Regions from separate parts of the Paraburkholderia sp. FT54 genome, predicted to be linked through region 1. Evidence: riboswitches for the same ligand, from Rfam matches in the RefSeq annotation. Region 1 holds a riboswitch; the other holds the start of a gene.
The links. Region 1 has a riboswitch for glycine ahead of RI103_RS26295 (D-amino acid dehydrogenase). Riboswitches for the same ligand answer to the same signal wherever they lie in the genome.
Positions count from the first base shown of each region.

Region 2: another riboswitch for glycine. It lies ahead of gcvT (glycine cleavage system aminomethyltransferase GcvT); the one in region 1 lies ahead of RI103_RS26295 (D-amino acid dehydrogenase).

Region 1 is NZ_CP134196.1:1,500,770-1,508,409, reverse strand. It holds gene RI103_RS26315 (XRE family transcriptional regulator) at 1-478, shown strand, start outside; gene RI103_RS26310 (GNAT family N-acetyltransferase) at 485-1,012, shown strand; gene RI103_RS26305 (PaaI family thioesterase) at 1,039-1,434, opposite strand; gene RI103_RS26300 (MFS transporter) at 1,713-2,945, shown strand; glycine riboswitch at 3,138-3,231, shown strand; gene RI103_RS26295 (D-amino acid dehydrogenase) at 3,417-4,628, shown strand; gene RI103_RS26290 (BON domain-containing protein) at 4,750-5,010, shown strand; gene RI103_RS26285 (acetate/propionate family kinase) at 5,014-6,180, opposite strand; gene RI103_RS26280 (phosphoketolase family protein) at 6,194-7,640, opposite strand, start outside.
Region 2 is NZ_CP134195.1:81,011-88,650, forward strand. It holds gene gcvH (glycine cleavage system protein GcvH) at 1-301, opposite strand, end outside; gene gcvT (glycine cleavage system aminomethyltransferase GcvT) at 447-1,565, opposite strand; glycine riboswitch at 1,646-1,799, opposite strand; glycine riboswitch at 1,833-1,934, opposite strand; gene RI103_RS00340 (hypothetical protein) at 2,077-2,427, opposite strand; gene RI103_RS00345 (oxidoreductase) at 2,624-3,673, opposite strand; gene RI103_RS00350 (UvrD-helicase domain-containing protein) at 3,998-6,088, shown strand; gene RI103_RS00355 (c-type cytochrome) at 6,253-7,152, opposite strand; tRNA gene RI103_RS00360 (tRNA-Arg) at 7,427-7,502, shown strand.

The DNA.
Region 1 (7,640 bases):
CCTCGCAAGACTCAGCGGCGTCAGCCGCGCAACGTTGTCACGCCTCGAAAACGCCGCCGTGAGCCCGACGGCGAGCGTGCTCGGCAAACTCTGCGTCGCCTACGGCCTGCCGATGTCGCGCCTCATGCACATGGTCGAGGAAGACTTCGCGCCGCTCGTGCCGCGCGACGCCCAGCCGTTCTGGACTGACACGAGCGTCGGCTTCCGGCGGCGCTCCGTGTCGCCGCCTGCGCAAGCGCTGAGCGGCGAGGCGCTGGAATGCGAACTCGATGCGGGTGTGCGCATCGCTTACGACGCGTCGCCGCGGCCCGGCCTCGAACATCATCTGATTCTGCTCGAAGGGCAATTGCAGATCACCGTCGATGGCCAGAGCCACGATCTGCAACCCGGCGACTGCCTGCGCTATCAACTGTTCGGGCCCAGCGCTTTCGTGACGCCCGCGCACAGCGCGGCCCGCTACATTCTCTTCATCGTGTGAGCCAGCATGAGCGCGACCACCATCACCTCATTCTCCGCCGACGACCTCGTGCGTCATCTTCCCGAACTCGGCGCCCTGCTGCGTGCCTGTGTGCACGACGGCGCGAGCGTCGGCTTTGTCATGCCGTGTGGCGTCGGCGAGAGTGAAGCGTTCTGGCGCGGCAAAGTGCTTTCTTCGCTGCGTGCAGGCGGGCTGGTGCTATTGGTTGCGCGCCGCGGCGAGGCGATTGCGGGCACCGTGCAACTGGACTACGACACGATGCCCAATCAGCGGCATCGCGCCGAGGTGCGCAAGCTGCTGGTCCATCCGGGCTTGCGCCGGCAAGGCATCGCGCGGGCGCTGATGACGGAACTCGAACGTCGTGCGCATGCCTTGCAGCGCAGCCTGCTTACGCTCGACACCCGCACCGGCGACCACGCCGAGCCGCTCTATACCGGACTGGGTTACCGGACGGCCGGCGTGATCCCGGGCTACGCGCGTGGCACGCATAGCCAGGAGTACGACGCGACCACCATCATGTACAAGGCGCTGTGACGAGCGTGCGGACCGGCTGCTACACGTCAGGCCGTTCGTGAATACTTGAACGTGCCCTGCGCGCTGGCGATCAGCAGCGTGCCGTCCACCCACGCCTCGCCGCGCGAGAAGAAAATCGAGCGGCCCGCGCGCTCCAGATAACCCTTGGCGGTGACCGATTCGCCGAGTCCCTTGTCGAGATAGTTGGTGGTCAGCGACAGCGTGAAGGCATGCCGTGCCGGCTCGCCGCTTGCCGCAAAGAGTCCGGCATAACCTGCCGCCGCGTCGAGCAGCGTGGCGATCGCGCCGCCTTGCAGCACGCCCTGGCGATTGAGCTTGCTCGCATCGATCGGCATGAGCAGTTCGGCGTAACCGTCGCGCCATTGCGTCAAACGCACGCCGAGCGATTCGAGAAACGGGTTGTCGATGGGAAAGTCGGACATGGACAGGCCTTTGTGTTCGAGGTGAGCAATGCCGGGCGCGCGGGGCGCGCGCCAATGGCGCGTAGTCAGCATACCAGGGTTCACGGCTGGCCATCTGCCGGAGCGGCGCGTGACAGCGTCGGCTCGCTCTGTCTGCTTGCCTGTGTGCGTGGCTCGATGCACTCGCTATCGGCCGCGATCCGCCCGCTTTGCCGGCCCGCTTGCCCGCTCTCAGGCACAATCGGTTTTTCGCCGCGCTTGCGGCCCGAGCCCTGTCCGCCCCGCACCCAACTGCCTCGATGAGTTCGACCCCTCCCACCGACGGCGCGCCGCACTGGCAGCGCAATCTCTATGTCTGCCTGTTCGGCTCGTTCACGACCATCGTCGCGATGACCCTGCTGCTGCCCTTCCTGCCGCTCTATGTGAAACAACTCGGCGTCGATACGGACGCGGCCGCCGTGCAATGGTCCGGCGTCGCGTTCGGCGCGACGTTCCTCGCCGCCGCGCTAGTCTCGCCGCTGTGGGGGCGCATGGCCGACCGTTACGGACGCAAGCTGATCCTGATTCGCGCGAGCCTTGGCATGGCCGTCGTGATGTCCTTGCTCGGACTCGCGCAGAATGTCTGGCAACTGGTGGGGCTGCGTTTTCTGGCGGGGCTGGTCGGCGGCTATTCATCGGGCGCCACCGTGATGATCGCCACGCAGACGCCGCGCTCACGCACCGGCTGGGCACTCGGCACGCTGGCCTCGGGGGTGATGGCGGGCAGTCTCGTCGGCCCGCTGGTGGGCGGCGCCTTGCCGCCGCTGATCGGCATCCGCAACACGTTTTTCATTGCGGGCGCGATGATCTTCTGCGCGTTCATCGCGACCACGCTGCTCGTCAAGGAGCAACCGGTCGAGCGCACGCGCGGCCAACCGCACGAGACGGATGCGCCTACCGGCTGGGCCAGCGTGCCCGACCGGCGGCCCGTGCTGGCGATGCTGTTCACCGCCGGCTTGCTGATGTTCGCCAACATGTCGATCGAGCCGATCATCACCGTGTATGTCAGCCAACTCGTGCACGACGCAAGGCACGTCACGCTGGTGTCGGGCTTCGTGATGTCGGCCTCGGCGCTCGGCAGCGTGCTGGCGGCCTCGCGTGTCGGGCGTCTGGCCGACCGGATTGGCACGCCCAAGGTGATTGTGGCGTGCCTCGCCGTGTGCGCGGCCTTGCTGGTGCCACAGGCGTTCGTCACGAGCGGCTGGCAACTGGTGGTGCTGCGCTTTCTGATGGGACTCGCACTGGCCGGGCTGTTGCCGTCGATCACGAGCGTGATCCGGCATAGCGTGCCCGACCGCTCCGCCGGCTACATTCTCGGCTATGCGACCTCTGCGAACTACGCGGGACAGGTGGCGGGGCCGCTCGCGGGCGGCTTTGCGGGCGCGCATTTCGGCATGCAGGCGGTGTTTCTCATCACCAGCGCGTTGATGCTATGCGGGGCGCTGTTCAACGGCTGGGTGTTCAGAGGCTCGGGTGCGGCGCGCGGCGGATAGCGCGCCTCGAAAAACTCAACGGTGCGAGTCGAGCGCGATGCGTACCGCGAGTCCGGCGAGCACGAGGCCCATGGTGAAGAGCTTGCGGCGGCTGTTCGGGCGCGCCACTGCAAAGCACCGCTTGCGCAGTGCAGTGCAGCGCAGGAAACACTTGCGGTAAAAATCTTTGAACGGTATTGTCGAGCCGTTCTGCAATGCAGCGCGGGAGAGATCGTCAGACGTACGTGACGACGCCGACGGAGCAACCGCCCCGGAAACTCTCAGGCAAAAGGACCGCGCGGCAGGAACATCTGGAGAGCGGCGCATGGGCAAGACCCTGTGCGCCCACCGAAGGGGATTCCCCGCACACGGCTCGCATCGGGTCAGGCTGCCGCAGGGAAGAAACTCTCAGGTACATGGACAGATGGGGCATCGACGCCGGTTTCGACACGAAATCGACACCGGTGATGCTCAACTACTCTGGACCATGTCATGTCACGAATCGCCATTATCGGCGCCGGCATTACCGGCGTCACGACTGCTCACGCCCTCGCGCAGCGCGGCCATCACGTCACCGTCTTCGAGCGCCATCGCTATGCGGCGATGGAGACTTCCTTTGCCAACGGCGGCCAGTTGTCCGCCAGCAATGCCGAAGTCTGGAACAGCGCCGCCACCGTCATGAAGGGCCTGCGCTGGATGCTCACGCGCGACGCTCCGCTGCTGCTCAATCCCATGCCCACCTGGCACAAGTACTCGTGGATGGGCGAATTCCTGCGGCAGATTCCGCACTACCGGGCGAATACGGTCGAGACCGTGCGGCTCGCGATTGCCGCGCGCGAGCATCTGTTTTCGATCGCCAGTGCCGAAGGCATCGACTTCGACCTGGAGCGGCGCGGCATTCTGCACATCTACAAGACCCGCAAGGAATTCGACGCCGCGAGCAAGGTGAACGAACTGCTGCGCGAAGGCGGGCTCGACCGCAACCCGGTGACGGCGAGCGAGCTGCATGGCATCGAGCCCACGCTGCACGGCGATTTTTACGGCGGCTTTTTCACGCCGTCCGATTCGACTGGCGACATTCACAAGTTCACACGCGGGCTCGCTCAGGCGTGTGTGCGGCATGGTGTCGAGTTTCACTACGACGCGCAGATCACCTCGATCGAGCAGCCCGCCGAGGGCCGCTTTACGTTGATGGTCGATCTCGAAGGCGAGTCGCAACGCTTCGCGTTCGAGCGGATCGTCGTGTGCGCGGGCGTGAAGAGCCGCGACTTCGCGGCGATGCTGGGCGACCACGTGAACATCTACCCCGTCAAAGGCTATTCGATCACGGTCTGTCTCGACGACGAACTCAGCCAGCAGCGCGCGCCGTGGGTAAGCCTGCTCGACGACAGCGCGAAGATCGTCACGAGCCGGCTGGGCGTGGATCGTTTTCGCGTGGCGGGCACGGCCGAGATCAACGGCTTCAACCGCGATATCCGTTCAGATCGCATCGCGCCGCTGGTGGACTGGACGCGGCGCTATTTTCCCGAGGTGTCGACCTCACGCGTGATTCCGTGGGCCGGCTTGCGGCCGATGCTGCCGAGCATGTTGCCCAGGGTGGGCCGGGGGAAACGGCTCGGCGTCTTCTACAACACCGGGCATGGGCATCTGGGCTGGACGTTGTCGGCTGCGACGGCGCAGGTGTTGGCGGGCGCGATCCAGTAGCGCTTGCTGACCGGGTTTTGCGAGCGGCGGCAGCGTGACGTCACCGCTGCCGCCGTCGAATGCAAAATTCGCCACTTCTGCTAGTGTTCTCCCCATACGTATCACTTCCGTGGAGGACTCCATGCCACACGCCGATGCCGCAAAACCGAAAGCAGGCAACGCACGCCTGAGCGATGCGCAGATCGCCGCGGAGGCGACGCAGCGTCTCGCCTGGGACGCAGCAGTCCCCGAACACGCCGTAAAAGTGCACGTCTCGCGCGGCCGCATCACCTTGCGCGGCGAGTTGCAACGCGATCAGCAACGCGCCGCGGCGCTCGAAGACGTGACACGTCTCTTCGGCGTGACAGGCGTATCGGACCGCACCGTCGTCAAGGCTAAATGAAGGTCAGCGCATCTGCGTCTGCGTTTGCCGCAACAGCGCACGGCAATGCCGCGCAATCTGCTTCTCCTCTTCAGTGTGAATCGTCCTCACCTTGCCCGCCGGATCGTTTTCCGTTAGACCCATGAAAGCGAGCCCGTCGCATACGCGTTTGCGAATCTCCTGGCTGTGCTCGCCGATGCCGCCGGTAAACACCAGCAAATCGATTCCACCGAGCAACGCCGCATAACCGCCGATGGTCTTGCGCACGGCGGTCGTGAACGCATCGAGTGCCAGCGACGCATCCGCATCGCCCGCCGCAGCGCGTTTTTCCAGCGCTTGCATATCGCTTTCGCCATCCGCGTAGCCGGCGAGACCGCTCTGGCGATTCAGCAGTGTCTCCAATGCGCCGGCATCGAGCTTTTCCACGCGCATCAGATACAGCAGCACGCCCGGGTCGAGGTCGCCGCTGCGCGTGCCCATCGGCACGCCACCGGTCGGCGTCAACCCCATCGACGTATCGATCGATTTGCCCTCGCGCAGCGCGCACACGCTCGAACCGTTGCCGAGATGCGCGAACACCGCGCGCGCCGGCAGGTCCGCGCCAAGCCGCGTCACCAGCGATTCGTACGACAGCCCGTGAAAGCCGTAGCGCATCACGCCGGCTTGCGCATAACGGCGCGGCAACGCGAGGTGCGCCGCACGTGGAGGTAAGGTGGCGTGAAACGCTGTATCGAAACAGGCGAAATGCGGCGCGTCGCCGAAAATCTTCTGCGCCTCGTCGATCAACGCGAGCGCCGGCGGAATATGCAGCGGCGCAAAATGCACGGCATCCTGCAATTGACGGCGCACGTCGGCGGTAATGCGCTGATGCGTGCGCAGATGCGGTCCGCCATGCACCACCCGATGCCCCACCGCCGAAGGCCGCGCATGGTGCTGTTGCGTGAGCACCTGCGCGAGCTTTTGCAACGCATCGGTCTGCGATTCGAGCACGCGCTCCTGCTGCACCAGCACGCGGCCATCGGGCGCCTTGATCCGCAGGCTGCCGTCGTCGCGCGCGATGCCTTCGGCGCTGCCTTCCAGCAACAGGGATTCGTCATCGCCCGCATGCCTGAACAGCCCGAACTTCAGCGACGACGAACCGCTGTTCAACACCAGAATCGTTCGATCTTCAGCGCGGTCTTCAGTGTGCATGGCCATGCCTCGCTCAGCCTTTCCACGTCCAGTTGCGGATTTCTTCCTTGTCGATGCCCTCGGCATGCGCATACGCCAGATGCTCGATGATCTGGCCACGCAGCCATTCCTTCGCATGGTCGCCGACGCCGCGCAGCTTCGGCACGCGATCGATCACGTCGATCGCCAGCGAAAACCGGTCGACCTGGTTGATTATCGCCAATTCGAGCGGCGTATTGATGTTGCCCTTCTCGTGATAGCCATGCACATGCAGGTTGTCGTGATTCGTGCGGTTATAGGTCAGCTTGTGAACCAGCGACGCATACGAGTGGAAGTTGAAAATCACCGGCTTGGTCGTGGTGAACAACGAATCGAAATCGCGGCTGGACAGGCCGTGCGGATGCGCATGCTCGGGCATCAGGCGGAACAGGTCGACCACATTGACAAAGCGGATCTTCAGGTCGGCGAACTGCTCCTTCAGAATCTGTACGGCGGCGAGCGCCTCCATGGTCGCGATGTCGCCCGCGCAGGCCATCACCACGTCGGGCTCGACGCCGTGATCCGTCGACGCCCAGTCCCAGATGCCGATGCCCTTGGTGCAATGCGTGACCGCCGAGTCCATGTCGAGGTACTGCAGATGCGGCTGCTTGTCGGCGACGATCACGTTGACGTAATCGCGCGAACGCAGGCAATGATCGGCGACGCTCAGCAGACAGTTCGCATCCGGCGGCAGATAAATGCGCACCACGTCTGGGCTTTTATTCGTGACGACATCGAGAAAGCCGGGATCCTGGTGCGTGAAGCCGTTGTGATCCTGACGCCATACGAGCGAGGTGATCAGCAGGTTGATCGACGGCACCGGTTGCCGCCAGCCGAGATCGCGCTTGGCCTTCTCCAGCCACTTGGCGTGCTGGTTGAACATGGAATCGATCACGTGGACGAACGCTTCGTACGTGGCGAACAGACCGTGACGGCCGGTCAGCACATAGCCTTCGAACCAGCCTTCGAGCGTGTGTTCGCTGAGCATTTCCATCACGCGGCCGTCCACCGCGAGTTCGCCGCCGTCCGCGTCGCCCGGCTCGGTTTGCGCGAGCCAGGTTTTTTCGGAGGCTTCGTAGATGGCGGTCAGCTTGTTGCTCGCGGTCTCGTCAGGGCCGAACACACGGAAGTTCGTCATGTTGTTGCGCATCACGTCGCGCAGGAATTTGCCGAGCGCCTCGGTCGGCGACATGTACGAGCGGCCCGGCTTTTTCACTGCCACCGCGTAATCGCGAAACGGCGGCATGTCGAGCGTCTTGCAGAGCAAGCCGCCGTTCGCATGCGGATTGGCGCTGATGCGGCGCGCGCCTTCAGGGGCGAGTTCGCGCAGTTCCGCTACCAGGCGCCCTGCTTCGTCGAACAGCGTCTCGGGCCCGTAACTGCGCAGCCAGTTTTCCACCAGCTTCAGGCTCTTGCCGTTGGTCACCGGATCGAGCACGGGC
Region 2 (7,640 bases), on a different replicon from region 1:
AGAGCCAGCTTTCGTACGGCGCGGTGTTGACCGAATCAGGCGTGTCGGCCACGGCGGTGTTGGCTTCGATGATCTCGCCCGAGACCGGCGCGTAAATATCCGAAGCGGCTTTTACCGACTCGATGACAGCGACGGTGTCGCCTGCCGTGACGGTCTTGCCCAGTTCCTGCACTTCGAAGAAGACGATATCGCCGAGCGCTTCCTGCGCGTGGTCGGTGATGCCGACCGTCAGCGTGCCGTCCGCTTCGGTGCGGACCCATTCGTGCGATTCGGTGTATTTCAGATCGGCCGGGATGCTCATCGGATGCTCCTATGCGGTGTGATTCGGTAGTAACTAAAAAGGGCCCTCCAACCTGTCGCTTCGCGCCAGGCCGTCTCAGAGGGAACAAGAAAACTTGGGGCGGCCCGGCGTTTTCTCGTGAAGGTTTGCGCACGCGCCGGTTTGCTTAAACCGCGAGCACTTTGCCATTGCGCACGAACGGCAGTTTTACCACGCTTGCAGGAACGTTTTTGTCACGAATCTGAACGTGAACGGTGTCGCCCGGCTGCACGCCCTTCGGCACGCGCGCGAAGGCGATCGATTCCTGCATGGTCGGGGAAAACGTGCCGCTGGTGATTTCGCCTTCGCCCTGCGGCGTGACCACTTTCTGATGAGCACGCAGCACGCCCGCCGCCTTGCCGTTTTCCTTCAGCAGGATCAGGCCGACGAACGCGGCCTGCGAACCGTCCGCTTCCAGCTTGCCCTTGCCGACGAAGTCGCGCGGCGAGGTCAGGTCGACCGTCCAGGCGAGACCGGCGTCGAGCGGCGAGACGTTGTCGTCCATGTCCTGGCCGTACAGGTTCATGCCGGCTTCGAGGCGCAGCGTGTCGCGCGCGCCGAGACCGGCCGGGCGCACGCCTTGGGCTTGCAATGCGTTCCACAGCGCTTCGACGTGATCCGCCGGGACGATGATTTCGAAGCCGTCTTCGCCGGTGTAGCCGGTGCGGGCGACGGTCAATTCGCCGAACGGCGTGCCTTCGATGCGGGCGGCGTTGAAGGGCTTCAGAGCCTCAGTGGCGGCGCGCGCGGCCGGCACGGTTTGCCAGACTTTTTCGCGTGCGTTCGGACCTTGCACCGCGACGATCGCGAAGTCGCGGCGCGGCGTGATGGTCAGGCCGAAGCCGCCTTCGGCGTTGAGTTGGCCGAACCAGGCGATGTCTTTGTCAGCGGTGCCGGCGTTCACGACCACACGGAAGTGATCTTCACCGAAGTAATAGACGATCAGGTCGTCGATCACGCCGCCATTCGGGTTCAGCAGGCAGGAGTACAACGCGCGGCCAGGCGTTTGCAGTTTGGCGACGTTGTTCGCCAGCGCGTATTCGAAGAAGGCGCGCACGCGCTCGCCGGTGAAATCGACGACGCACATGTGCGAGACGTCGAACATGCCGGCGTCGGTGCGCACGGCGCGGTGTTCGTCGATCTGCGAGCCGTAGTTGACGGGCATGTCCCAGCCGCCGAAATCGACCATGCGGGCATTGAGCGCGCGATGGGTGGCGTTGAGCGGGGTGTGTTTGAGTTCGGTCATGGGGCCTCGGGCATCTCGCGAAACGAAAAAGGCCATGCGGCGCTACGCCTCGCGGCCTTGCGGCTGCGAGCGTGGTTCTGCATGACCCCTCTGTCCTCGATACCTGAGAGATTGCGCTGCCGGGGTCACGTTGACGTGCCACGGTGAAACGCGCGCCCCTTCGGTGGGCAGCCTGCCAGAATCCGCTCGATTAAACGATGCAGACGGCTACTGCCGCTCTCCAGAGTGCGAAAAACCGGTGCCTTGATGTTGCCTGGACGCGGGTTTTTCGACGCGGTCGGTCCTTTTGCCTGAGAGTTTGCGGGTGTGCCCCTTCGGCGGCGCGGCCTGCGGTTTCCAGCGGCCAGCGCGCTCTCCCGACGCGTGCGGCGAATGTACGCGAGGGCCGGGGGCTTGTCAAATAAAGGCCCGCGAGCGGCGCGGACGTTGACGGGCCGCCTTCATGCCTGTCAAAAAAAGCGCGGGACGTGATGGCCGCGCTCGTGCTACTTCGATACCGGACCTGGAGCGATTATTCGCCTATGGCGTGTGCCGCGTTGTCCAGTTCCTGATTCAGCAGGCGCTGTTCGTCGCTGGACAGTCCGCCGCCGTGCTGCGCGGCCATGTCGTGTGCTTCGTGACGGATCACGTCGAGGCGATGGTGCAGCGCGCCGCCTTGCGGAGGCGGGTAGTAGCCTTGACTGACGCGGTTATCGATCCGGCGGCTGAGATTGTCGATGCGGCCGTCGACCTGACGCAGCCGCTGATCCGCGATCTGTTGCGGATTGGGACGAGGCGCCGGCGCGGGCTGAGGTGCCACCACACAGGCGGCGAGAGAACTGAGCAGGGCGCACGCGGCGAGCGCGCGGATAGTACGGGGCATGGACTCTCCGGAAGTCATTGTCGTTTGCGGTGCTACCCGGGTAGGAACGGATGACAGCCGCAACGCGCTGACCGGAGGCGCGGCGTTATTTGTAACGTTATGTTCCTTTCGGGCGTGTCAGGGTTTTGACCTGCGCGGCGCGGGTGGCGAGTGCCGTTTTAGGTACACAGACCGTTTCGACGCGCAGGCAAAGCAGTCAGCGAATCCGCTCGAACGGCAACCGGATGCCTTCTTCCGAACTACGGCCGGCAAGCTCGATAACCGTCATTACGTCGACAGCGTCCTGTGCGCTCACCGGGAATTTCACTCCATTCTGGATGGCGTCGGCCACCGCGATATAGAACCCGGAGTAATCGCCATTGCGCGTCGGCAACTCGCGCTCGACTTCCTTATCGCCTTCCAGCACGCGCAGCGCACCTGCGGCGTTGCCCGCGCCGAAGCCGTCGTCGCCCGGACGCAGGCCCGCCTTCAACTGATCTTCCTGGGTATCGAGCCCGTATTTCATATAGCTGCCGCGCGTGCCGTGGATGGTGAAGCGTGGCGCGACCAGCGCCGTCAACGCACTGGCGTGCAACACCACTTCGAACTCAGCGTAGCCGAGCTGGATATGCACGTAGTCCGGCGCACCGGCGTCGTCGCGATGCTTGCGCACCGTGGCCGACACGGTCTGCGGCGCTCCAAACAATGCCAGCGCCTGGTCGACCAGATGCGGCCCGAGGTCGAGCAGCAAGCCGCCGCCTCGCGACGCTTCCTCGCGCCAACGCTGCCGCACTTCCGGCCGGAATCGGTCGAAATGCGATTCGTATTGCGTGATCCGTCCCAATTCACCGCTCGCGAGCAGATCGCGCACGGTCAGAAAATCGCCGTCCCAGCGACGGTTGTGGAACGGTATGAAGAGTTTGCTTCGGGCGAGCGCGATATTGGCGAGCGTGTGCGCGTCGGCGGCGTTCAGCGTGACCGGCTTGTCGACCACCACGTGCTTGCCCGCTTCCAGCGTGCGGCGCGCCAGGTCGAAGTGCGTGTCGTTCGGCGTGGCGATCACGATGCAGTCGAGTTCATCGAGCGCCAGCAGCGCGTCGAGGTCCGCCACCACTTTCGTGTGCGGATAGTCGGCGAGCGCGCGCTCGGGCTGGCTCGTGGCAATGGCGGCGACGCTCGCGCGGCCGCAGTGCTCGATCACCGGCGCATGAAAGGTCGCGCCGGCGAAACCGTAACCCATCAATCCAATCTTCAGCGATGCGGACATGCGTGTCTTCCTGCAAAATCGGCGCGCCGCTTTGCCACCGCGGCGGCGGCGCGCAACACCGCAATTGTGGCATGTCCTGAGGGTGGGCCGTCAGCGTCGTGGTGGGCGTCCGTCGCCGATATCCGTCTGCACAATCGTGTTAACATCGCTGCTCTCGCGCGAACCGCAGCGGGCCGGACCACCTTCGCAGCGCGCGGGGCGCCCGTTCCAGCGGCCGGGACCGCGCAGCATGCCCCCGGGCCTTCGGCTGGCGAATTTGCGCTGCTACGCCCTCGACCGCCGCTTTCAACCGCTGCTTTCAACCGCATTACCCATCCACAGACGATGTCCGCAGGCCTGAACCCCGCTCAAAATGAAGCGGTCCGTTATCTTGACGGTCCGTGTCTCGTGCTCGCCGGCGCCGGCAGCGGCAAGACGCGCGTGATCACGCAGAAGATCGCGCACCTGATCGAGGCCAAGGGCTTCGAGCCGCGCCACATCGCCGCCGTCACGTTCACGAACAAGGCCGCGTTGGAAATGCGCGAGCGCGTGGGCAAGCTGCTCGAAGGCAAGACGCTCACCACGCCCGGCAAGGAAGGCCGCAAAGTGCCCGTCAATCAGTTGACGGTTTGCACGTTCCACTCGCTCGGCGTGCAGATTCTGCGGCAGGAAGCGGAGCACGTCGGCCTGAAGCCGCAGTTCTCGATCATGGATTCCGACGACTGCTTCGGCATGATCCAGGAGCAGGTCGGCTCGACGGACAAAGGCTTCATCCGCAAGATCCAGTCGATCATCTCGCTGTGGAAGAACGGCATGATCATGCCCGAGCAGGCGATCGCGATCGCCGCGAACGAGGACGAGCACCAGGCCGCGATCGTCTACCGCAATTACGTGGCGACACTGCACGCGTATCAGGCAGTCGATTTCGACGACCTGATTCGTCTACCCGCCGAACTTTTCGAGAAGAACGAGCAGGTGCGCGACCGCTGGCAGAACAAGCTGCGCTATCTGCTGATCGACGAGTATCAGGACACCAACGCCTGCCAGTACGAACTGGTGAAACTGCTGGCCGGCAAGCGCGCGGCGTTCACGGCGGTTGGCGACGACGATCAGGCGATCTACGGTTGGCGCGGCGCGACGCTCGAAAATCTCGGGCAGCTCAGCAAGGATTTTCCGAAGCTGCATCTGATCAAGCTGGAGCAGAACTACCGCTCGACGGTGCGCATTCTGACCGCCGCGAACAACGTGATCGCGAACAATCCGAAGTTGTTCGAGAAGAAGCTGTGGTCCGAACACGGCATGGGCGACACGATCACCGTCACGCCGTGCAACGACGAAGAGCACGAGGCCGAGTCCGTGGTGTTTCGGCTGTCGGCGCACAAGTTCGAACGGCGCGCGAATTTCCGCGACTACGCGATCCTGTATCGCGGTAATTTCCAGGCGCGCATCTTCGAGCAGGTGTTGCGGCGTGAGCGGATTCCGTACGTGCTGTCCGGCGGCCAGTCGTTCTTCGACAAAGCCGAAATCAAAGACATCTGCGCGTATCTGCGTCTGATCGCCAACGCGAACGACGACCCCGCGTTCATCCGCGCGATCACCACACCGCGCCGCGGCGTCGGCAATACGACGCTCGAGGCGCTCGGCTCGTTCGCGGGCCAGGCCAAGGTGTCGCTGTTCGAGGCGGTGTATATGGGCGGCATCGAGGCGCGTCTGTCGCCGCGGCAGATCGAACCCATGCGCGTGTTCTGCGACTTCATGCAGCGGCTCACCGATCGCGCCGAGAAGGACGCCGCCGGCACGCTGCTCGACGAACTGATGGATGCGATTCACTACGAAGCCTATCTCTACGATGCGTTCGACGAACGTCAGGCGCAGGCGAAGTGGCAAAACGTGCTGGAGTTCATGGAGTGGCTCAAGCGTAAAGGCACGAAGGCCGAGCCCGAAGGTGCCGGTAACGACGAAGCCACCGGCTACGACACCGCCGACGGTCTCGGCGACACCGGCAAGAATCTGCTCGGCCTGATCCAGACCGTGGCGCTGATGTCGATGCTCGAAGGCCGCGAGGAAGATCCCGACGCGGTGCGGCTCTCGACGGTGCATGCGTCGAAGGGTTTGGAGTATCCGCACGTGTTTCTGGTCGGCGTCGAGGAAGGCATCATGCCGCATCGCGGCGGTCCGGACGACGAGCCGATCGACGACGCGCGCATCGAGGAAGAGCGCCGCCTGATGTATGTGGCGATCACGCGTGCGCAGCGCAGCCTGCATCTGAACTGGTGCAAGAAGCGCAAGCGCGCGAGAGAGACGGTGGTGTGCGAGCCGTCGCGCTTCATCCCCGAAATGCTGCTCGACGACGCCCCGCCGCCGACGCCCGAAGAAGCGCCGATGTCGCCGAAAGACCGGCTCGCAAGTTTGAAGGCGCTGTTGCAGAAGCCTTGAGCGGGCGCTGCGAACGTTGCGCTCGCGGTCGCCCCGGATAGCAGCCAGCCTGACGCACGACGCGAACCGCGCAGGCCTGTATGCCGACCGAGTTAAAAAAATCCCTGCACGGCGGCGACGCGGTGCAGGGATTTTTTAGTGGTGCGGCAAACGCCGCGAGCGTTTTACTTCACCGCGCTGACCATATAGTCGACAGCGGCCTTCACGTCCGCGTCGGAGGCGGTCGAGCCGCCCTTCGGAGGCATCGCGCCCTTGCCGTGCAGCGCGTAGTTATAGACCGTGTCCATCGGCTCCTTCAGACGCGGCGCCCAGGCGTCCTTGTCGCCGAACTTGGGTGCGTTCAGCACGCCGGCCGCATGACAGGCCTGACAAACCTGCTGATACAACGCCTTGCCGGCTTGCGACGCGTCCGCGCTTTGCGTGCCGCCCGCTGCTGGCGCGGCTGCTTGCGGCACGCTGGCCAGGGCGGCCATCGCCGCGGCGGCCTGAGCCGCGCCCGCGTCCGAAGCGCCGGCCGGCGCTGCTGCCGCTGCACCGGATGCCGCCGCTGCCGCGCCCGGCGCCGGCTGAGCCGGTTCAGGGAAGCTTCCGCCGGAATTGTTCGCCATGTAGGCGACTGCGCGGGCGATTTCAAAATCGCTATAGTCGTCCGGGCTGGTGCCGCCGCGCGGCGGCATCGCGCCTTTGCCGGCGAGCGCCGTGTGCAGCAGCGTGTCGAAGCCCTGCGCGATGCGCGGTGCCCAGTCGGCGGTATTGGTGAATTTCGGCGCGCCTGCCGCACCCGACGCGTGACACGCAGAGCAAACGGCCTTGTAGACTTCCTCGCCACTCTTGTAGACGCGCGGCGCGTTGGCGTCGCGAATGTCGACCTGGGCGAACGGTTTGATGCGGGCGGTGACCTCGGCTTCGGAGAGAGAGTCGGTGCCGGCGCCGGTGCGTGTCGAATTGTCGACGTAGATCACTAGCAAAACGATGATGACGATGGGTACCGCAAAACTGGCAATGATCGCGGCGACGAGCTGTCCGGGGGTTTTGATCGGGGCTCCGTGTGGTGCTTCGCTCATGCTTGTCTCGTCTCCGTGGGTATGTGAGCGGTACAGCGTGACGGCAACTTCTTGTTCTTTAATCAGCCAGGACGATTATAGACGCAACATTTCGACGGCGGCGAGGGGCGCGGCGCGGTGTTCAGCAGGCGTTTACCCGCATCGTGAGAGTCGGCCGAAAGGCGCCGGATACCGCCATTGCGGCCGTCCGGTGGACGGTGTGGCCGAAACCGGGTATCCTTCCGGTCTCGCTTTGGCGTCGCATCCGCTCTGGTTGCCGCGCTTTCGTGTTGAAGCGCCCGTAGCTCAATGGATAGAGTACTGCCCTCCGAAGGCAGGGGTTGCTGGTTCGATCCCAGCCGGGCGCACCATAAAGAGTCGATCTCGCTCCAGGGCTTACACAGACAGACAGAAGAATGCGCTGAGCCCTTTTGTCTTTTTACGGTCTCGTCGTGTTCCGACGGACGCCCCCAACATCCGATACTCCCGCGCATAGCTCACCGGCGACC